Regions from separate parts of the Streptomyces sp. NPDC102278 genome, predicted to be linked through region 1. Evidence: riboswitches for the same ligand, from Rfam matches in the RefSeq annotation. Region 1 holds a riboswitch; each other region holds the start of a gene.
The links. A riboswitch is a leader RNA that binds a small molecule or an ion and turns the genes downstream of it on or off. The one in region 1 is predicted to bind thiamine pyrophosphate.
Positions count from the first base shown of each region.

Region 2: linked by a shared signal. The riboswitch ahead of ACIRO3_RS00365 (thiamine ABC transporter substrate binding subunit) and the one ahead of thiO (glycine oxidase ThiO) in region 1 are both predicted to bind thiamine pyrophosphate.
Region 3: linked by a shared signal. The riboswitch ahead of thiC (phosphomethylpyrimidine synthase ThiC) and the one ahead of thiO (glycine oxidase ThiO) in region 1 are both predicted to bind thiamine pyrophosphate.

Region 1 covers NZ_JBIWLV010000009.1:329,400-336,436, forward strand. The annotation lists gene ACIRO3_RS23100 (phytoene desaturase family protein) at 1-770, shown strand, start outside; gene ACIRO3_RS23105 (hypothetical protein) at 792-1,748, opposite strand; gene metF (methylenetetrahydrofolate reductase [NAD(P)H]) at 1,799-2,713, opposite strand; gene thiE (thiamine phosphate synthase) at 2,787-3,425, opposite strand; gene ACIRO3_RS23120 (Rv2175c family DNA-binding protein) at 3,506-3,871, opposite strand; gene ACIRO3_RS23125 (NAD(P)/FAD-dependent oxidoreductase) at 3,989-5,209, opposite strand; TPP riboswitch at 5,301-5,413, shown strand; gene thiO (glycine oxidase ThiO) at 5,411-6,628, shown strand; gene thiS (sulfur carrier protein ThiS) at 6,625-6,825, shown strand; gene ACIRO3_RS23140 (thiazole synthase) at 6,831-7,037, shown strand, end outside.
Region 2 covers NZ_JBIWLV010000001.1:88,504-95,540, reverse strand. The annotation lists gene tsf (translation elongation factor Ts) at 1-165, shown strand, start outside; gene pyrH (UMP kinase) at 328-1,107, shown strand; gene frr (ribosome recycling factor) at 1,193-1,750, shown strand; gene ACIRO3_RS00375 (phosphatidate cytidylyltransferase) at 1,750-2,826, shown strand; gene rlmN (23S rRNA (adenine(2503)-C(2))-methyltransferase RlmN) at 2,901-4,013, shown strand; TPP riboswitch at 4,071-4,179, shown strand; gene ACIRO3_RS00365 (thiamine ABC transporter substrate binding subunit) at 4,264-5,364, shown strand; gene ACIRO3_RS00360 (iron ABC transporter permease) at 5,418-7,034, shown strand; gene ACIRO3_RS00355 (ABC transporter ATP-binding protein) at 7,034-7,037, shown strand, end outside.
Region 3 covers NZ_JBIWLV010000005.1:242,298-249,334, reverse strand. The annotation lists gene ACIRO3_RS15800 (metallophosphoesterase) at 1-208, shown strand, start outside; gene ACIRO3_RS15795 (hypothetical protein) at 357-1,169, shown strand; gene ACIRO3_RS15790 (glycosyltransferase) at 1,330-2,523, shown strand; gene ACIRO3_RS15785 (aldo/keto reductase) at 2,520-3,569, opposite strand; gene thiC (phosphomethylpyrimidine synthase ThiC) at 3,768-5,555, opposite strand; TPP riboswitch at 5,550-5,695, opposite strand; gene ACIRO3_RS15775 (YibE/F family protein) at 5,735-7,037, shown strand, end outside.

The DNA.
Region 1 (7,037 bases):
TGGAGCAGACCTTCGGCAGCTGGTACGTGCGCGGTGGCCTCCGGGAGCTGGCCACGGCCGTGTACGAACGCTGCCTGGAGCGGAAGGTGACCTTCGTCTTCGACGCGGACGTGCGGGGGGTCGTGGAACGGGACGGCCGGGCCGCCGGCCTCTCGTTGGCCGGCACGAGCGCGGTGGGCGCCGACACCGTGGAGGCCGACGCCGTGGTCTGCGGGGTCGATCCGAGGGCGCTCGCGATCCCGCCGGCGCCCGGCCCGGCTCCCGCCCCGCCGGCGGGTCTCCCCGGCCGGTACACCCTGTTCCTGGCCCTCGGCGGGCCCCGACCCGCCGACGCCGTGCACCGCACGCTGGTCGGAGCGGACCTGACCGTGCTTCGGCCCGACGACCCCGCCGCCCTGCCCGACGCCGGACACGAGGCCGTCACCGTCCAGGCGGTGGTGGAACCCGGCACGACGCCTTCGGCGCAGGACCTGCTCGCCGCGGCGGCCCCGGCCGTGCCGGGTCTGCGGGAGCGGCTGCTGTGGCACGAGCTGCGCACCCCGGCCGACATCGCCGGGGCGACGGGCGCCCTGGACGGGGCCGTGCCGCCGCCCGCGCTCGCGGGAGTCGGCGGCCGGCTGCTCCACCCCGCGAACACCACGGGTCTGCCCGGGCTGTACCTCGCCGGCGGCTGGGCCCACCCCGGCGGCGGACTCCCCCACGCGGGCATGACCGGCGCCCTGGTGGCCGGACTCATCGTGGAGGGCGCGGACTTCCGCGGCTCCCGCTGACCGGGCCGGGCGCCGGGCCGGTCAGTAGCGGTACTGCTCGTACTCGCCGCTGCCGCCCTGGTACGGGTACTGCTGCTGCTGTTGCTGCTGTTGCTGGTACTGCTCGTCCGTCGGGTAGGGCTGCTGGGCGTACTCGTCGGTGGACCGCTGCTGCGGTACCCAGACCCCACCGGGCGGGGTGTCCATCGAGTACTGCTGCCCGCTGTAGTCCGCGTAGGGCGCGTAGTCCTGCGTCTGGGACGGGGTGACGCCGCCGCCGGTGCCGATGTACGGGTCCGAGTAGGCCGCGTAGACCTGCTGCTCACCCGTCGGGTAGCCGGTGGAGTAGTCGTAGCCGCCCTGGGGCTGCGCGTCGTACTGCGGGGCGTACGTGCCGTCCTGCCCGCCGTTGGTGAACGGCGAGGCGAACGCGGCCGTTTCGGCCGCCTGGCCCGACTGGCCCGCGTACCCCGACTGGTCCGCGTACCCGCGCTGGTCGCCGTACTGGGGGGCGAAGCTCTGTATACCGTACGAGCCGGTGTCCTCGGGGACCGGCTGCGGGGTGAAGACGTTCGTTTCCGCGTCGTCGAAGTCGTCGGGGGCGTCCGCGCCGTCGCGGCGGCCGGCGGCGGCCGTCCGGTCGTCGTACTCCAGCCCCGTCACCTCCAGCGTGGGCGCCGGGCGTTCGGGGCGCGCACCGCCCGCGCCCCGGCGCCGGCCGCTCTGCTTCCGTACGGGTTCTCCGGCCCGGCGCAGCGCCCAACCGGCCACGAAGCCCTTGCGGAAGGAGAGCGTCACCAGGGTCTGGCCGATCGCGAACGCGGTCGCGCCGACGGCGATGACGAGCACCGACGGCAGCACCACCCCGGCGACCACGCCGGCGAAACCGGCGAAGGCGAGCAGGCGCCAGCGGAGCCGGGCCTTGTACTGCATCAGGACCTCGGCAAGCAGCCACAACGCGACGAAACCGAACGCGGTGTAGAGGACCGTCATTCCCATGCGTGGCCCCTCTCGGTGCGGCCGCCGGCGCGGGAACGGGGGACGGCCGCTCAGGCCCGCTGGTGCAGGCCCAGGTTCTCGTAGATTTCGAGAGTCGCCGTGGAGTTGTTCAGCGTGATGAAGTGCAGCCCCGGAACACCCTCGGACAGCAGCCGCGCGCAGAACTCCGTGGCGAACTCGATGCCAATGGAGCGTACAGCGGCCGGATCGTCCTTGACGGCGAGCATGCGGTCTTTTACCGCCGAGGGGAAGACCGCGGTACTGAGCTGGGGCAGCCGGTCCAACTGCTTGATGCCCACAACAGGCATGACCTCGGGGATGATCGGGGTCTCACAACCCGCCTTCGCGACGCTGTCGCGGAGCCTCAGATAATTCTCCGGATCGAAGAACATCTGGGTGATCGCATAGTCGGCGCCCGCGCGGCACTTGTCCACGAAGTGCCGGATGTCCGTGTCCCAGTCGTCCGAACGCGGGTGCATCTCGGGGAAGGCCGCGACGCCGACGCAGAAGTCGCCGGACTCCTTGAGCAGCCGGACCAGGTCGGCCGCGTAGTCCACGCCGTCGGGGTGCTTGACCCAGTCGGCCATGGGATCGCCCGGCGGGTCCCCGCGCAAAGCGAGCATGTTGCGGATGCCGGCGTCGGCGAACTGGCCGATGACGTGACGCAGCTCCGCGACGGACTGGTCCACGGCGGTGAGGTGCGCGACGGGGGTGAGGGTGGTGTTCGCGGCGATCGCCTCGGTGGCCCGTACGGTGCCTCCGCGCGTGGAGCCGCCGGCCCCGTAGGTGACGGACACGAAGCTGGGGCCCACCGCCTCGATGCGGCGGAGCGCGTTCCAGAGGTTGCGTTCGCCCTTCTCGGTCTTGGGCGCCCAGAACTCGAAGGAGTACGAGCGCCCGGACGCGATGAGGTCGCGGACCGTGTGTGCGCGGTCCGACCAGGTGGAAGCGGTGCCAAGGGCCATACCGGCAGGTTAGACGCGTGCCGGCGGACGCCGAAGCGCTGTCCGCCCATTGGACACGTTTTTGGACACCCGGCTACACGAGACGGGCGCGGACCCGCTTGGCCAGTTCGGCGGCGGCCGCCCCCGGATCGGACGCCTCGGTGAGGGCGCGTACGACCACGACTCGGGTGGCCCCGGCGTCGAGGACCTCGTCCAGGTTGCCGGCGTCTATGCCGCCGATGGCGAACCAGGGCCGGTCCTGCGTGAGGGAGGCGGCGTGGCGCACGAGGTCGAGGCCGGGGGCGTGCCGGCCGGGCTTGGTGGGGGTGGGCCAGCAGGGGCCGGTGCAGAAGTAGTCCACGCCGGGCTCGGCGACGGCCGCGTCGACCTCCGACTCAAAGTGGCAGGAGCGGCCGATCAGGACGTCGGGGCCGAGGATCGCGCGGGCGGCGGGAACGGGGATGTCCCCCTGGCCGAGGTGTAGGACGTCGGAGCCGATGGCGTGCGCGACGTCGGCGCGGTCGTTGACCGCCAGCAGCCTGCCGTGGCGGCGGGCAGCCTCGGCGAAGACCTGGAGGTGCTCCAGTTCCTCCCCCGCCTCCATGCCCTTGTCGCGGAGCTGGACGATGTCCACCCCGCCGGCCAGGACGGCGTCGAGGAACTCGGGGAGGTCACCCTGTCGCTTGCGGGCGTCCGTGCACAGGTAGAGCCGGGCGTCGGACAGCTGCTGCATGGGTGTACCCCCCGTGGTCGTGGCGGTGTACGGGCCCGCGCGCTCGGCCCGTACACCGGTTGGTTCGGCGAATCAGCCGGTCAGAGGGCGAGCGCCTGAGCGCGGCGCTTCACCTCCGTGCCGCGATTCTCGCTCAGCGCCTGCGCGGGGGTGCCGGGCAGGGTGGGGTCCGGGGTGAACATCCACTCCAGGATCTCCGCGTCGGAGAAGCCGTCGTCGCGGAGCACCGTCAGCAGGCCGACCAGGCCCTTGACCACCTTGTCGCCGTCGATGAAGGGGGCGGGTACCTGGAGGGAGCGGTTCTCGCCGCGGCGCACGGCGAGCAGCTGACCTTCCTTGACCAGCTGGCGGACCCGGGTCACTTCGATGTCGAGCATCTCCGCGATGTCGGGGAGGTAGAGCCAGGCGGGAACAAGGGCATCGATCTTTGCGTCAATCTCGGTCACGGGGACAAGCCTGCCATCTCGGGCCGGCCGCCGGTACCCGGGCCGTCCGTCCGGGCGCCGGGGCAGGCGCCGCCCGGCCCCGGCTCGGATCGGCGGCGCCTCGTGTCCGTCTCCGGTTCAGGCCGCGGCGGACTTCAGGGGGGTGCCGGGGTCGGCGACCTTGGTCGGATCCAGGGGCGCGCCGGATTCGATCAGGCGGCGGCCCTGGGCGAGGTCGCGGGGACGGCCCACGGCAAGGACGGCGACCAGGATCCCGTCGCGGAGCCAGCAGACGGACCACGCCGGGTCGCTCGGATCGCCCCGCCACACCGTCTCGTCCGCCGCGTCGTGGTGCCCGGCGTACTGCACGAAGCGCCCGAACTGCTCCGACCAGAAGTACGGCACCGGATCGTAGGCGCGGTCCGTTCCGCCGCTCAGGATGTCGGCCGCGACCACCCTGGGGCCCTGGAGGGCGTTGTCCCAGTGGTGGACCAGCAGCCTGGCCCCGTAGCGGGCCGAGGGGAACGAGGCGCAGTCCCCCACGGCGTACACGTCCTCCAGCGAGGTCCGCAGCCAGGCGTCCGCCGTGACCGAGCCGTCGGGTCCCAGGTCGATCCCCGAGTCCGCCAGCCACGCGGTGGCGGGGCGGGCCCCGATGCCCACGATCACCGCGCCCGCCGCCAGTTCCCGGCCGTCGGCCAGCAGGACCCGGCCGGGCTCCACCGAGGCCACCCGCGCGCCGGTCAGCAGGGTCGCGCCCGCCTCCGCGTACCAGCGGCCCATCGCCTCCCCGACCGCCTCGGGCAGGGCGCCCGCCAGGACCCGGTCCGCCGCCTCGACGACGGTGACGGCGCAGCCCGCCTCCCGGGCGGCGGTGGTGAACTCCGCGCCGATCCAGCCGGCCCCGACCACGACCACGGCCGGCGCGGCGGCGAGGACCGGGCGCAGTCGCGCGGCGTCGTCGAGGGTACGCAGCAGGTGGACGCCCCGGACTCCCTCGGAGCCGGGCAGGGTCAGCGGTTCGGCGCCGGTCGCCAGGACCAGGGCCTCGTAGGGGACCGGGCCGGCCTCCGTGTCGAGTTCGCGCGCTCCCGCGCGCAGGCCGGTGACCTCGGTCCCCAGTCGAAGGCGGATGTCGAGCCCCTCGAAGTCCACGTCGAACGCGGAGTCCTCGGCCTTGCCCAGCAGGACCGCCTTGGAGAGCGGGGGCCGGTCGTAGGGCTGGTGGGGTTCGGCGCCCAACAGGGTCAGGGGGCCGGTGAAGCCCTGTTCGCGCAGGGCCACCGCGGTCTGCACGCCGGCCATTCCGGCGCCCACGATGACGACGCCGCTCTGAGTGTGTTCCGTCTGCTCGCTCACGTCACCCACCCTAATCTTCTGACGCTCCGTCAGGAATGGCGGGCGGGGAGGCAGCCTTACCCGGCACCGGCCCCGGGGTTAGTCTGGCCACCGTACCTATCGCGGGAGTCCGGGCGCACCGGGCTGAGAGGGAGGCTGACCGGCCTCCGACCGTACGAACCTGATCCGGGTCATGCCGGCGAAGGGAGGGGCTGGACACCCATGCACTCATCGCGTTCATCGCACTCCGCACGTTCATCGCACTCGTCACGACAAGCGGGTCACGACGTCCACGACGTCCTCGTCATCGGCGGCGGCGTCATCGGCCTGGTCGTCGCGTGGCGGGCGGCCCGGCGCGGGCTGCGCACCGTACTGGCCGATCCGAACCCCGGCGGGGGCGCGGCCCAGGTCGCGGCCGGGATGCTCGCCGCCGTCACCGAGCTGCACTACGGCGAGGAGACCCTGCTCGGGCTCAACGTGGCCTCCGCCGCCCGCTATCCGGAGTTCGCCGCCGAACTCACCGAGGCCGCCGGCGGGCTGGAGATCGGCTACCGCGCCTGCGGCACCCTCGCCGTGGCCCTGGACTCCGACGACCGCCTGCACCTGCGCGAGCTGCACGCGCTCCAGCGTCGCTGCGGGCTGGAGTCACAGTGGTTGACCGGCCGCGAGTGCCGGCGCCTGGAACCGATGCTGGCCCCGGGCGTACGGGGCGGCCTGCGCGTCGACGGGGACCACCAGGTGGACCCGCGCCGGCTCGCCGCCGCGCTGCTGGCCGCCTGCGAACGGGCCGGGGTGGGCGTCCACCGGGCCAACGCCGACCGGTTGACCGTGCTGCACGACCGGGCCGCGGGGGCCGTGCTCGACGACGGTACGGAGCTGCGCGCCGACCAGGTGGTGCTCGCGGCGGGCTCGCTCAGCGGCCGTTTGGCGGGCGTGCCACCGCAGGTGCGGGTCCCGGTACGGCCGGTGAAGGGCCAGGTGCTGCGACTGACGGTGCCGGCCTCGTACGCGCCGTTCCTCTCCCGGACCGTACGGGCCGTCGTCCGAGGCAGCCACGTCTACCTGGTGCCGCGCGAGAACGGCGAACTCGTCGTCGGGGCCACCAGCGAGGAACTCGGCTGGGACACCACCGTCACCGCCGGCGGGGTCTACGAGCTGCTGCGCGACGCCCACGAGCTCGTGCCCGGCATCACCGAACTCCCGCTGACCGAGACCCGGGCCGGCCTGCGACCGGCCTCCCCCGACAACGCCCCGCTGCTCGGGCCCACCGAGCTGCCCGGCCTGCACCTGGCCACCGGGCACTACCGCAACGGGGTGCTGCTGACCCCGCTCACCGGGGACGTGATGGCGGAACTGCTGGCCACCGGCACCATGCCGGAGGTCGCCCGCCCCTTCACCCCGCGCCGATTCACCCAGGCACGTCAGGAGTCGTACGCATGACCATCTCCGTCAACGGCGAACCGCGCGAGGTCGCGGCCGGAACCACCCTCGACGCGGTGGTCGCCACCCTGACCCGGGCCCACAAGGGGGTCGCGGCGGCGCTCAACGAGACCGTGGTGCCGCGCGGCCGGTGGCCGCACACCGAGATCGGCGAAGGCGACCGGGTCGAGGTCCTCACCGCGGTCCAGGGAGGCTGACGGCGATGGCGGACGACCTCTTCACCCTCGGCGGCCGGACCTTCACCTCCCGCCTGATCATGGGCACGGGCGGCGCCCCCAGCCTGGACGTCCTGGAGCGCGCCCTGGTCGCCTCCGGCACGGAACTGACCACCGTGGCCATGCGCCGCCTGGACCCGACCGTGCAGGGCTCGGTCCTGTCCGTGCTCTCCCGGCTGGGCATCGCGGTCCTG
Region 2 (7,037 bases), on a different contig from region 1:
GCTGCCATCGCCAAGATCGTCGAGGGTCGCGTGAACGGCTTCTTCAAGGAAGCCACCCTGCTCGGCCAGCCGTACGCGCTGGACAACAAGAAGTCCGTCCAGAAGGTTCTGGACGAGGCCGGTGTCACCCTGGTGCGCTTCAGCCGCATCAAGGTCGGCATCTGAGTCCGTCCGTACGCGACGGACACCGGACCCCGGTAGGGTCTGAAGCAGTCGTCCACGCTTGCGCAGGACGACCGCAGATCTGACGAGGAGGCCATTGCCGTAGAGGGAACCGCGAGGACCCACCGGCAATGGCCTTCTTCGTATGTGCACGAGGAGATCTCCATGAATCAGGGCGTGGACACCCACACCGCTTCCGACGACAAGAGCGACCACGAGAAGAAGGGCCGGCGCTTCATGTTGAAGCTGTCGGGTGAAGCCTTCTCCGGCGGCGGCGGACTGGGCGTCGACCCTGACGTCGTGCACGCCATCGCCCGCGAGATCGCGGCCGTTGTCCGAGACGGCGCGGAGATCGCGATCGTCATCGGCGGCGGCAACTTCTTCCGCGGCGCCGAGCTGCAGCAGCGTGGCATGGACCGTGCGCGGTCCGACTACATGGGCATGCTCGGCACCGTCATGAACTGCCTCGCCCTCCAGGACTTCCTGGAGAAGGAAGGCATCGACAGCCGCGTCCAGACCGCCATCACCATGGGCCAGGTCGCGGAGCCGTACATCCCGCTGCGTGCCGTGCGGCACCTGGAGAAGGGCCGCGTCGTCATCTTCGGCGCCGGCATGGGCATGCCGTACTTCTCCACCGACACCACGGCGGCCCAGCGCGCCCTGGAGATCGACGCCGAAGCCCTGCTCATGGGCAAGAACGGTGTCGACGGGGTCTACGACTCCGACCCGAAGGCCAACCCGGACGCGGTGAAGTTCGACGCGCTGGAGTACAGCGAGGTGCTGTCCCGGGACCTCAAGGTCGCCGACGCCACGGCCATCACGCTCTGCCGCGACAACAAGCTGCCGATCCTGGTCTTCGAACTGCTCGCCGAGGGCAATATCGCCCGCGCCGTCAAGGGTGAGAAGATCGGCACGCTCGTGAGCGACCAGGGCACCCGGGTCTGACCTCCGCATCGCCGGTCCGCGCACGGTGCGGACCGGCCCGCCCCGCCCGCCTGAACCATCCATATCTGACATGCAGGAGCACGTGGTGATCGAAGAAATCCTCCTCGAGGCCGAGGAGAAGATGGAGAAGGCCGTCGTCGTCGCCAAGGAAGACTTCGCCGCGATTCGCACGGGACGTGCGCACCCGGCGATGTTCAACAAGATCGTGGCGGAGTACTACGGCGCCATCACGCCCATCAACCAGCTCGCCTCCTTCGCGGTGCCCGAGCCGCGCATGGCGGTCGTGACGCCCTTCGACGCGTCCGCGCTGCGCAACATCGAGCAGGCCATCCGCGACTCCGACCTCGGGGTCAACCCGAGCAACGACGGCCGCATCATCCGGGTGACCTTCCCCGAGCTGACGCAGGAGCGCCGCAAGGAGTACGTCAAGGTCGCGCGTACCAAGGCCGAGGACTCCAAGGTCTCCATCCGCGCCGTTCGCCGCAAGGCCAAGGACGCCCTCGACAAGCTGGTCAAGGACAAGGAAGCCGGCGAGGACGAGGTGCGCCGCGCCGAGAAGGAGCTCGACGACACCACCGCGAAGTACGTCGCGCAGGTGGACGAGCTGCTGAAGCACAAGGAAGCCGAGCTCCTCGAAGTCTGATGAACGACTCTTCCTGGCAGCCGGAGCCGGTTCCGGCGGGTCCCGCATACGATGCGCAGGCGGGCCCGCAGACTCGGCCCATGCCCATCGTGCCCGATGCCGCCGGCCGTGACTTCGACGACCGGGAAGCACGCGATCGGGGGGCCGCCGCCGCAGGCGGCCCCCTCTTCCGCGACGAGACGCCGCCGCAGGAGCCCATGCCCAGCCCCCCGCCTCCGCCCTCGCAGGCACCGCAGGACCCCTCGCCCCCGCCGCCGAAGAAGCGTGCGGGGCGGGATCTGCGTGCCGCCATAGGGGTCGGCGTCGGCCTCGGTGCGGTGATCTTCGCCTCCCTCTTCATCGTCAAGGCGGTCTTCGTCGGCGTCGTCGTCGTCGCGGTCGTCGTGGGGCTGTGGGAGCTCACCTCCCGGCTCCAGGAGAAGAAGGGCATCAAGGCGCCGCTCGTCCCGCTCGCGGTCGGTGGCGCCGCCATGATCATCGCCGGTTACGTCCGGGGGGCCGAGGGAGCCTGGGTCGCCATGGCCCTGACGGCGCTCGCGGTCCTGGTCTGGCGGATGACCGAACCGCCCGAGGACTACCTCAAGGACGTCACGGCGGGTGTCTTCGCGGCGTTCTACGTGCCCTTCCTGGCGACCTTCGTCACGATGCTGCTCGCGGCCGACGACGGCCCGCAGCGGGTGGTGACGTTCCTGGTGCTGACCGTGGTCAGTGACACCGGGGCCTATGCCGTGGGCTGGCGCTTCGGCAAGACCAAGCTCGCCCCGCGCATCAGCCCCGGGAAGACCCGCGAGGGACTCTTCGGGGCGGTGGCCTTCGCGATGGCGGCCGGCGCGCTGTGCATGGAGTTCCTGGTCGACGGCGGGGCCTGGTGGCAGGGCCTGCTGCTGGGGCTGGCCGTCGCGGTCAGCGCGACGCTGGGCGACCTCGGCGAGTCGATGATCAAGCGGGACCTGGGCATCAAGGACATGGGGACCCTGCTGCCGGGACACGGCGGGATCATGGACCGGCTCGACTCGTTGCTGCCGACCGCTCCGGTGGTGTGGCTGCTGCTGGCCGCTTTCGTCGGCACCGGCTGACACCGGCCTCCGGTTACTCTTGAAAGGCGTGCTGCTTCTGCGGCGCGCCTTTCGTCTTACGAGGAGTACCTGCCATGGCCCGCCCTGTTCCGGGAGAGCTCACTTTCGTCGCCCCTCGCGGGGTGAAGAAGCCGCCCCGGCACCTCGCCGACATGACCCCGGCCGAGCGCCGCGAGGCGGTCGCCGCGATCGGCGAGAAGCCGTTCCGGGCCAAGCAGCTCTCCCAGCACTACTTCGCGCGGTACGCGCACGATCCGGCGGAGTGGACGGACATCCCCGCGGCCTCGCGGGAGAAGCTCCGCCAGGAGCTGCTGCCGGACCTGATGAACGTCCTGCGGCACATCTCGTGCGATGAGGACACCACGCGCAAGACCCTGTGGAAGCTGCACGACGGCACGCTCGTCGAGTCCGTGCTGATGCGCTACCCGGACCGGGTCACCATGTGCATCTCCTCGCAGGCGGGCTGCGGGATGAACTGCCCGTTCTGCGCCACCGGCCAGGCGGGTCTGGACCGCAACCTGTCCACGGCCGAGATCGTGCACCAGATCGTGGACGGCATGCGCGCGCTGCGCGACGGCGAGGTCCCCGGTGGGCCGGCCCGGCTGTCCAACATCGTCTTCATGGGCATGGGCGAGCCGCTGGCCAACTACAACAGGGTCGTCGGCGCCATCCGTCGGCTGACCGACCCGGAGCCGGACGGTCTGGGGCTCTCCCAGCGCGGGATCACCGTCTCCACCGTCGGTCTGGTCCCGGCCATGCTGCGCTTCGCCGACGAGGGCTTCAAGTGCCGTCTCGCCGTGTCGCTGCACGCGCCGGACGACGAGCTGCGCGACACCCTCGTCCCCGTGAACACCCGCTGGAACGTCCGCGAGGTGCTGGGCGCGGCCTGGGAGTACGCGGAGAAGTCCGGCCGTCGCATCTCCATCGAGTACGCCCTGATCCGCGACATCAACGACCAGGCCTGGCGTGGTGACCTGCTCGGCAAGCTCCTCAAGGGCAAGCGCGTGCACGTCAACCTGATCCCGCTGAACCCGACGCCCGGCTCGAAGTGGACCGCCTCGCGTCCCGAGGACGAGAAGGCCTTCGTGGAGGCCATCGCCCGCCACGGGGTGCCGGTGACCGTACGGGACACCCGCGGTCAGGAGATCGACGGCGCGTGCGGCCAGTTGGCCGCCTCGGAGCGCTAGATCCGCTTCCGGTCGGTCACATTCGGCCACGGGGTACTCTGTGGCCGAACAAATTTCATATTCCGACAGGGGAGCGCCACAGCGCTGAGAGTGCGGTAACCGTCACCGCAGACCCTCTGAACCTCGCCCCGGTCATTCGGGGTAGGAAGTTCGGTCACCACTCAAGCTGTTGCGCCCTGCCCGGCGTCCGCTCCACAGAGCGCCGGGCAGGGCCGCGTCTTCTCCTGGACATCCCAGGAGGAATTGACCAGTGAGCACCATCAGGAAGTACGCGGGCATCGCGCTCGTGGCCGCGCTCGGCATCGGCACCCTCAGCGCCTGCGGCGACGGAGAGACCAAGGACAAGCCGGCGGGCGCGAGCGACGCCCCGAAGTCCAAGACCGTCACGCTCGTCTCCCACGACTCCTTCAACGTGAGCGACCCGGTCCTCAAGGAGTTCGAGCAGCAGAGCGGCTACACGGTCAAGAAGCTGAAGTCCGGGGACGCCGGCGCCGCCCTGAACCAGGAGATCCTCACCAAGGGCTCGCCGCGCGGCGACGTCTTCTTCGGCGTGGACAACACCCTCCTCTCGCGCGCCCTCGACAACGGCATCTTCACGCCGTACGAGGCCAAGGGCCTGGGCGAGGTCAAGCCCGAGTTCGTGCTCGACAAGGAGCACCGGGTCACCCCGATCGACTCGGGCGACATCTGCGTCAACTACGACAAGAAGTACTTCGCCGACAAGAAGATCGCCCCGCCGCAGACGCTGGACGACCTGATCAAGCCGGAGTACAAGGACCTGCTGGTCACCGAGAATGCCGCGACCTCCTCACCCGGGCTCGGATTCCTCCTCGCGTCCGTCGGCAAGTACGGCGAGGACGGCTGGAAGGACTACTGGACCAAGCTGAAGGCCAACGGCGTCGAGGTCGTCGACGGCTGGGAGCAGGCCTACAACGAGCGGTTCTCCGGTTCCGCGGGCGGCAGGAAGGCCAAGGGCGACCGCCCGCTGGTCGTCTCCTACGCCTCCAGCCCGCCGGTCGAGGTGCTGTACGGCGAACCGAAGCCGACCGAGGCCCCGACGGGCGTCTCCACCGGTACCTGCTTCCGCCAGATCGAGTTCGCGGGCCTGCTGAAGGGCGCCAAGAACGAGGAGGGGGGCAAGGCCCTCCTCGACTTCCTGATCAGCAAGAAGTTCCAGGAAGACATGCCGCTGAACATGTTCGTGAACCCGGTCGTCAAGAACGCGGCGCTGCCGGAGCTCTTCACGAAGCACGGTGTGGTGATCGAGAAGCCGGAGAACGTCGCGCCGGAGACCATCGCCAGGAACCGTGAGCAGTGGGTCAAGGCATGGTCCTCGCTCGCCGTGAAGTAGGACGGGTGAGCCCGAAGGAGGGGGCGCGGGCCACGCTGGTCAGGCTGGGCCTGATGGCGCTCCCGCTCGTCTTCTTCGGGCTGTTCTTCGCCTATCCCGTCGCCGCGATCGTCGGACGCGGGCTGAAGACCGACGAGGGTTGGCAGTTCGGCCGGATCGGCGAGGTACTGGCCCGGCCCGACATCGCCGACGTGCTGTGGTTCACCACCTGGCAGGCGCTCGCGTCGACGGCGCTCACGCTCCTGATCGCGCTCCCCGGCGCGTACGTCTTCGCGCGCTTCGAGTTCCCGGGCAAGCAACTGCTGCGGGCGGTGGTCACGGTTCCGTTCGTGCTGCCGACCGTCGTGGTCGGCACGGCGTTCCTCGCGCTGCTCGGACGGAACGGACTGCTCGACGAGACGTGGGGCGTCCGGCTCGACACCACCGTCTGGGCGATCCTGCTGGCGCACGTCTTCTTCAACTACGCCGTCGTCGTCCGGACGGTGGGCGGGCTCTGGGCGCAGCTCGACCCGCGCCAGGAGGAGGCGGCCCGGGTACTGGGCGCCGGCCGGTTCGCGGCCTGGCGGCGGGTGACGCTGCCCGCGCTCGGTCCGGCCGTGGCCGCCGCCTCGCTGATGGTCTTCCTGTTCACGTTCACCTCCTTCGGTGTCGTGCAGATCCTGGGCGGACCCTCGTACGCCACCTTGGAGGTGGAGGTCTACCGGCAGACCGCGCAGCTGCTCGACCTGTCGACGGCCGCCGTGTTGACGATGGTCCAGTTCGCCGCCGTGGGGCTGATCCTGTGCGTGCACGCCTGGACCGTGCGCAAGCGGGAGACGGCGCTGCGGCTCGTGGACCCCGCACGGACCGCGCACCGGCCCTCGGGCCCGGCCCAGCGCGCTCTGCTGGGCGGGGTGCTGTTGACCGTGGCGCTGCTGATCGTGCTGCCGCTGGGCGTCCTGGTGGAACGGTCCTTCGACGCCCCCGGCGGGTACGGCCTCGACTTCTACCGGGCGTTGGCGGACGTGGGCGCGGGAGGCGGGACGTTCCTGGTCCCGCCGCTGGAGGCCATCGGGAACTCCCTGCGGTACGCGCTGGCGGCCACCGCCATCGCCCTGCTCATCGGGGGGCTCGCGGCCGCGGCGCTCACCCGGCGCGCGGGTCGTTTCGTACGGGGCTTCGACGCGCTGCTGATGCTGCCGCTCGGGGTGTCCGCCGTGACGGTCGGCTTCGGATTCCTGATCACCCTGGACGAGCCGCCGCTCGACCTGCGCACCTCGTGGATCCTGGTGCCGCTGGCGCAGGCCCTGGTCGGCGTGCCGTTCGTGGTACGGACGATGCTGCCCGTGCTGCGCGCCGTCGACGGCCGGTTGCGGGAGGCGGCCGGCGTGCTCGGAGCCTCGCCGCTGCGGGCCTGGCGGGAAGTGGACCTGCCGCTGGTACGGCGGGCCCTGCTGATCGCGGCCGGTTTCGCCTTCGCCGTGTCGCTCGGCGAGTTCGGGGCGACCGTCTTCATCGCACGGGCCGACAGTCCCACGCTGCCCGTGGCCGTGGCACGGCTGCTGGGACGGGCCGGGGAACTGAACTACGGGCAGGCGATGGCCCTGAGCACGATTTTGATGCTGGTGTGCGCGGTGTCCCTGCTGGTGCTGGAGCGACTGCGCCCCGACAAGACTGCGGGAGAGTTCTGATGA
Region 3 (7,037 bases), on a different contig from region 1:
CACCTACGGAGGTGGCCGCGTCGTGCACGGACACAGCCCCATCCCGTACCTGCTCGGCGAGGTGGGCACCGAGGACGGCGACGAGCCGCGCGGTCCCGAGGTCGTGGACGGCCCGCACGTGTACGCGGACAGGCTGGCCATCGCGATGGACGGCGGGGTCACGATGGCCGGCAAGCTCCTGGTCGTACAGCTGCCTCTGCGCGACTGAGCGTTCGCTGAGCGGGGTATTTCCGGAAAGCCCCTGTCACGGCGTGGCATGGGCGCTCTACCATCGCTCTATCCGCAGCAGGCTCTCCTCCGTTTGTGCCGGCGCCCGGGTCTACGCGGGCATACCGGCTTGTACGGAGCATCGGGGGATGCACATGACCAGCGCTCCGCACCTGCTCACCGAAGATCGACCGGAATTCGATCGGCTCCTCGACGAGGCGCTGCGCACGGCGAACGAGCGGCCCGAACTCGCCGCCCTGGGCGAACGACTGAACGCCGAACAGTTGCGCACCATGGCCATGGGGGCCAGTGCGATCCTGACGGCGGCCGCCGCCGCCGAGTACGACCACTTCGTGAAGGTCCGCGAGGACCTGCGCGACGAGGCCCTGACGGGCTCGGGAAGGACCGGAGAGGGCCAGGACAACGGTCAGGACGGCGGGGCGGGAGTGAGCGCCATCGTGGCCGTCCTGGCGCCGGTCCTGGCCGGCACCGCCATGCTGATCTTCCTGCTGGTGGGCTACAGCCTCAAGATGCTCGACCCCGAACCCGCGTTCGCCAAAACGATGCTGACGGCCGGTTGGCTCTTCGGCGCCCTCACCGTGGCCGCGCTGTTGTTCGCGGTGATCGGGCTGCTGGTGACGGCGATCCGCAACAGCTCCACCGAGGTAGCGGCCACAGAGACCGTCGCGATACCCGACGAGCTCTCCCGCGCCCGGGAGGCCTGGCGCAACGCCCTGCTGGAACGCGGCATCATGCCGTTCCTGCGGGACGCGCTGGCCGATCCGAGCACCCGCCCGGGCTCGCCCGTCCGACGACTTCCCTCCAGCCGGATGCCCAACCTCGGTTACACCGCGCCGGACTTCACGAGCCCCGGCACGTCCGGAGGAGCCGCGCGGCCCGGCTACTCGCCGCCGGACTTCACCAGCCCGGACTTCGGAGGCGCGGAACACGAACGGGAGTGACCTGATCGCCGCCCGCCCGTGTTGGGCGGAACGGCCCATCGGACAGGACCACTTGGCGGCGCCCCGGGGACCACCCCGGCCGCACACCGGCGTGCCGTCCCGCGGCCCCGCGAACCCCTCCCTAGGGTCAGCGGCCGTGAATCCGACCATTTGCCTCTGCATGATCGTGAAGAACGAGGCCGCCGTCATCGAACGCTGCCTCGACTCCGTACGGCATCTCATCGACACCTGGGTCATCTCCGACACGGGCTCCACGGACGCCACCCCCCAGCTGATCCGCACGGCCCTGCACGGGATCCCCGGCGAGCTGCGCGAGGACCCGTGGGTCGACTTCGGGCACAACCGGAGCCTCAACATCGGTCACGCCCGCGGCAAGGCCGACTACCTGCTCCTCCTCGACGCGGATCACGTCCTGCGCCCCGACGGACCGCTGCCCCCGCTCACCGCGGACTCGTACATGCTCCGCCACCTCGGCCCGACCGAGTACCGCGTCAAACGCCTGGTCCGCAGCGACCTCCCCTGGCGGTACGAGGGCGTCACCCACGAGTACCTCACCTGCGATCGGCGCGACGAGAACGACAGACGCCCCGGACTCCAGGAGAACCTCGACGCCCTCGCCATCGAGGACCATGCCGACGGTGGCTCCCGGCACGACAAGTTCGAACGGGACGCCCGCCTGCTGGGCGCCGAATTCCAGCGGGACCCGTCCAACACCCGAACCGTCTTCTACCTCGCCCAGACACTGCGCGACATGGGCGACACGGCGGCCGCCGTCCGGCTCTACGAGCGACGCGCGGCCATGGGCGGGTGGGCCGAGGAGGTCTACTGCGCGCTGCTCCAGGCCGGCATCCTGCGCGGTGACTCCGGCGACACCGCCGACTGGCCCGCCGCCATGGACGCTCTCTCGCGGGCCTGGGAGTCCCGGCCCGAGCGCCTGGAAGCCTGCTACGAACTCGCCTCAAGGCTGCGCCTCCAAGGCCGCCACCACGGCGCGCACGCGATCACCGGCGCCGTCCTCGACCAGCCGGCCCCGGACGACCTGCTGTTCGTCCAACCCTGGGTGTACCGGTGGGGTCTGCTCTTCGAGCACTCGATCACCGCCTACTGGGTGGGAGATGTGGCCGGGTCCCTCCGCGCCTGCGACCGACTGCTCGCGATGCCCGACCTTCCGGAGACCTACCGTCGGCAGACCGAGATCAACCGCGGGTTCGCCGTCTCCCGTGCCCAGCTCCGGTCCGTGATGCCTGTTTCACGTGAAACGGGCCTGCCTGTTTCACGTGAAACATCCGGGTCTGTTTCACGTGAAACCTCTGCTTCTGTTTCACGTGAAACGTCGCACGGCTCCGGCCTCTAACCCGCCGAGCGGTCCCCGAGCGCCCGCCGTCGCTGCGCCACCTCCGTCAGCGCCGGCGGGCGCCAGACACCGTCGGGCTGGTAGAGGTTGTGGCCCGGCGGCACGATCTCGTCGATCCGGTCGAGCACCGCGTCGTCGAGGACCAACCCAGCTCCGTCGACCAGCGACTCCATCTGCTCCATGGTGCGCGGGCCGATGATCACCGAGGTGACGGCCGGGTGCGCCACCGGGAATGCCACCGCCAGTTCCGGGAGTGAGCAGCCGATCTCGTCGGCCAACTCGACGAGCCGCTCCACGGCTTCCAGCTTCGCGACGTTGCCGGGAATCGCCGGGTCGAACCGAGCGGGCGTCAGTGCCGCCCGCCCCGATGTCAGGTCGACGGATCCACCGAGCCGGTACCTGCCGCTCAGGAATCCGGATGCGAGCGGACTCCAGGTCAGCACACCCATGCCATGGCGCCGGGCCACGGGGAGCACGGCGGCCTCGATGCCGCGGGCGAGGATCGAGTACGGCGGTTGCTCCGTGCGGAACCGCGGCAGCGCTCGGCGCTCGGCGACGTGATGCGCCTCGACCAGTTCGTCGGCCGGGAAGGTGGAGCACCCGAAGGCCCGGATCTTGCCTGCCCGCACCAGGTCACCGAGTACGGCCAGGGTCTCCTCGACGTCGGTGCCGTGGTCGGGCCGGTGCACCTGGTAGAGGTCGATCCAGTCGGTGTCCAGCCTCCGGAGACTGTCCTCCACGGCCCGGACGATCCACCGCCGCGAGTTTCCGCTGCGGTTGCGTCCCTCCCCCATCTGGAAGTGCACCTTCGTGGCGAGCACGACGTCGTCGCGGCGCCCCTTGAGTGCCTTGCCCACGATCACCTCCGACTCGCCTGCGGAGTACATGTCCGCAGTGTCGACGAAGTTGATCCCCCGGTCGAGCGCGGCGTGGATGATCCGTACGCACTCCTCGTGATCCGGGTTCCCCACGGCCCCGAACATCATGGTGCCGAGGCAGTGAGCGCTCACCTCTATGCCGGTCCCGCCCAGATTTCTGTATCGCATGGTCATGGCGGTGGACTCTAGGAGTTGAAGCACACTCGAACGCAAGGGATTCGGGCGCGAGGGATTCGGGCGCCAGGGATTCGAGCGCCAAAGATTCGAGCGCTGGGGATTCGATGCCCGAACGTCGCGACGAACGGACGAAGGTGCCACCGCTGTCCGATCCCCCCGGTCCGGACAACGACGGCACCGCGTCCCGCGTCAGTCCGCCAGTGGCAGGTAGACGCGGTTGCCCGAGGCGGCGAACTCGGCGGACTTCTCCGCCATGCCCGCCTGGATCTCATCCGCCTTCAGGTCACCACCGTGCTCACGGCGGATGTCCTGGGAGATCTTCATCGAGCAGAACTTGGGCCCGCACATGGAGCAGAAGTGCGCGGTCTTGGCCGGCTCCGCCGGGAGGGTCTCGTCGTGGAAGGAGCGAGCCGTGTCCGGGTCGAGGGCCAGGTTGAACTGGTCCTCCCAACGGAATTCGAAACGGGCGTCCGACAGCGCGTCGTCCCACTCCTGGGCACCCGGGTGTCCCTTGGCCAGGTCGGCCGCGTGAGCGGAGATCTTGTACGTGATGACGCCGGTCTTCACGTCGTCCCGGTTGGGCAGGCCCAGGTGCTCCTTGGGCGTCACGTAGCAGAGCATCGCGGTACCCCACCAGGCGATCATGGCGGCGCCGATGCCGGAGGTGATGTGGTCGTACGCGGGAGCGACGTCGGTGGTCAGCGGCCCGAGCGTGTAGAACGGCGCCTCCTCGCAGATCTCCTGCTGGAGGTCGATGTTCTCCTTGATCTTGTGCATCGGGACGTGGCCCGGGCCCTCGATCATCGTCTGGACGTTGTGCCGCTTGGCGATGGTGTTCAGCTCGCCCAGCGTCCGCAACTCCGCGAACTGCGCCGCGTCGTTCGCGTCGGCGATGGAGCCGGGGCGCAGGCCGTCACCCAGCGAGTACGTGACGTCGTACGCCGCCAGGATCTCGCAGAGCTCCTCGAAGTTCGTGTAGAGGAAGTTCTCCTTGTGGTGCGCGAGGCACCACGCGGCCATGATCGAGCCACCGCGCGAGACGATGCCGGTCTTGCGGCGGGCGGTCAGCGGCACGTACGGCAGCAGCACGCCGGCGTGCACCGTCATGTAGTCGACGCCCTGCTCGGCCTGCTCGATGACCGTGTCCTTGTAGATCTCCCACGTCAGGTCCTCGGCACGGCCGTCGACCTTCTCCAGCGCCTGGTACAGCGGCACGGTGCCGATCGGGACGGGGGAGTTGCGCAGCACCCACTCACGCGTGGTGTGGATGTTGCGGCCGGTGGAGAGGTCCATGACCGTGTCGGCGCCCCACTTGGTCGCCCAGGTCATCTTGTCCACCTCCTCCTCGATGGAGGAGGTGACGGCCGAGTTGCCGATGTTGGCGTTGACCTTCACCAGGAAGCGCTTGCCGATGATCATCGGCTCGATCTCCGGGTGGTTCACGTTCGCCGGAAGCACCGCGCGACCTGCCGCGATCTCCTCGCGGACGACCTCGGGGGAGACGTTCTCGCGGATCGCGACGTACTCCATCTCCGGGGTGATCTCGCCCCGCCGGGCGTACGCGAGCTGTGTGACGGCGGCGCCGCCGCGGCCCCGGCGGGGCTGACGCGGCCGGCCCGGGAAGACCGCGTCGAGGTTCTTGAGGCCGCCGCGGGGCGACGTGTGCTTGATGCCGTCGTCCTCGGGACGCACGGGGCGGCCCGAGTACTCCTCGGTGTCGCCGCGACCGATGATCCAGTTCTCGCGCAGCGGAGCGAGGCCCCGGCGGACGTCCGTCTCGATCTGGGGGTCGGTGTACGGACCGGACGTGTCGTAGAGCGTCACGTCCTTGCCGTTGGTGAGGTGGACCTGGCGGACCGGTACCCGGATGTCGGGCCGGGATCCCGCCAGGTATCCCTTGTGCCAGCCGGGCTGGCGCTCGGTCTGGCCGTCGGCGTCCTGGCTGACGGCAGGCGTGCGTGCGTCCTGAATGGTCATGAGACCTGATCTCCCTACGCCGGCATTACCCGGTAACAGGTTCGGCGGTCGACGCAGCCTCTTCCCGTACGTCGTGACGACGTGCGTACGGTGATCAGCGCCCTCTCAGCCCGGTGCTCCGAGCTCCCGCGTTGTGCAAAGGTGCCCCCACGCTAGCGTCATCTGTGGCGTGCTGAACAGTGGGCCCCCTCATCTCTTGCGATGATCGGCCGGTGACGACCTCGCCGCAGCCCCCCACCGAACCCGTAGAGCACCCCGGTCACGCCGGCCACGAACACTCCCCACACGGCCATGTGCCAAGCCCCTCCCACGGACATTCCCACAGCCACAGCCACGGCCCGGCTGCTCCCGTTTCCAAGCACCTGCGCAAGGTCATCGCGGCCGTACTGATCCCCTTCGCCACCGCCGTCTTCATCGGCATGGTGGTGCTCTGGCCGGGGGGCGCCCCCGCCCACGAACGCACCGGAGTCGGGTTCGACCGCCAGACCCAGCAGGGGAAGGTCGTCGCCCTGGCCCAGGTCGACTGCAAGTCGGTGAACGCCTCGCAGGTCCCACCCACCGGCGACACCTCCACTCCCGAGGGCCGTGAGGCCCAGGCGGCGCAGACCGGCGAGTGCAAGAAGGCCACCATCGAGGTCACCAGTGGCTCCGACGAGGGCCGGACCTTCTTCGAGATCGTCCAGCCCGGCGCTCCGCGCCAGTTGGCGAACGGTCAGGAAGTGGTGGTCGCGTACGCCCCGGACGCGCCCCGAGACCTCCAGTACTCCGTGATCGACGTCAACCGGAAGTTCCCGATGGCGCTGCTCGCCGGGATCTTCGCCCTCGCGGTCGTCATCGTCGGGCGGATGCGTGGACTGTTCGCGCTGATCGCCCTCGCCGTCAGTTTCAGCGTCCTGACCCTCTTCATCCTCCCGGCGATCCTCCAGGGGTCCAATCCGCTGCTCGTAGCGGTCATCGGAGCCAGCGCGATCATGCTGATCGCCCTCTACATGTGCCACGGGCTGACCGCGCGCACCTCGGTCGCCGTCCTGGGGACGCTCGTCTCGCTCTTGCTGATCGGCCTGTTGGGGTCGTGGTTCATCGGCTGGGCCTTCCTCAGCGGGAACACCGACGACAACACCGGCCTGATCCACGGTCTTTACCCGGAGATCGACATGAGCGGCCTGCTGCTCGCGGGCGTGATCATCGGGTCCCTGGGCGTCCTCGACGACGTGACGGTCACCCAGACCTCGGCGGTATGGGAACTCCACCAGGCAGACCCGAAGATGGGTCCGCGAGCCCTGTACCGGGCGGGCATCCGGATCGGCCGCGACCACATCGCGTCCGTCGTCAACACGCTGGTGTTGGCGTACGCGGGCGCGGCCCTGCCCCTGCTCCTGCTGTTCTCGATCGCGAACAGCAGCATGGGCGCGGTCGCCAACAGCGAACTGGTCGCGGAGGAGATCGTACGCACCCTCGTGGGCTCGATCGGGCTCGTGGCCT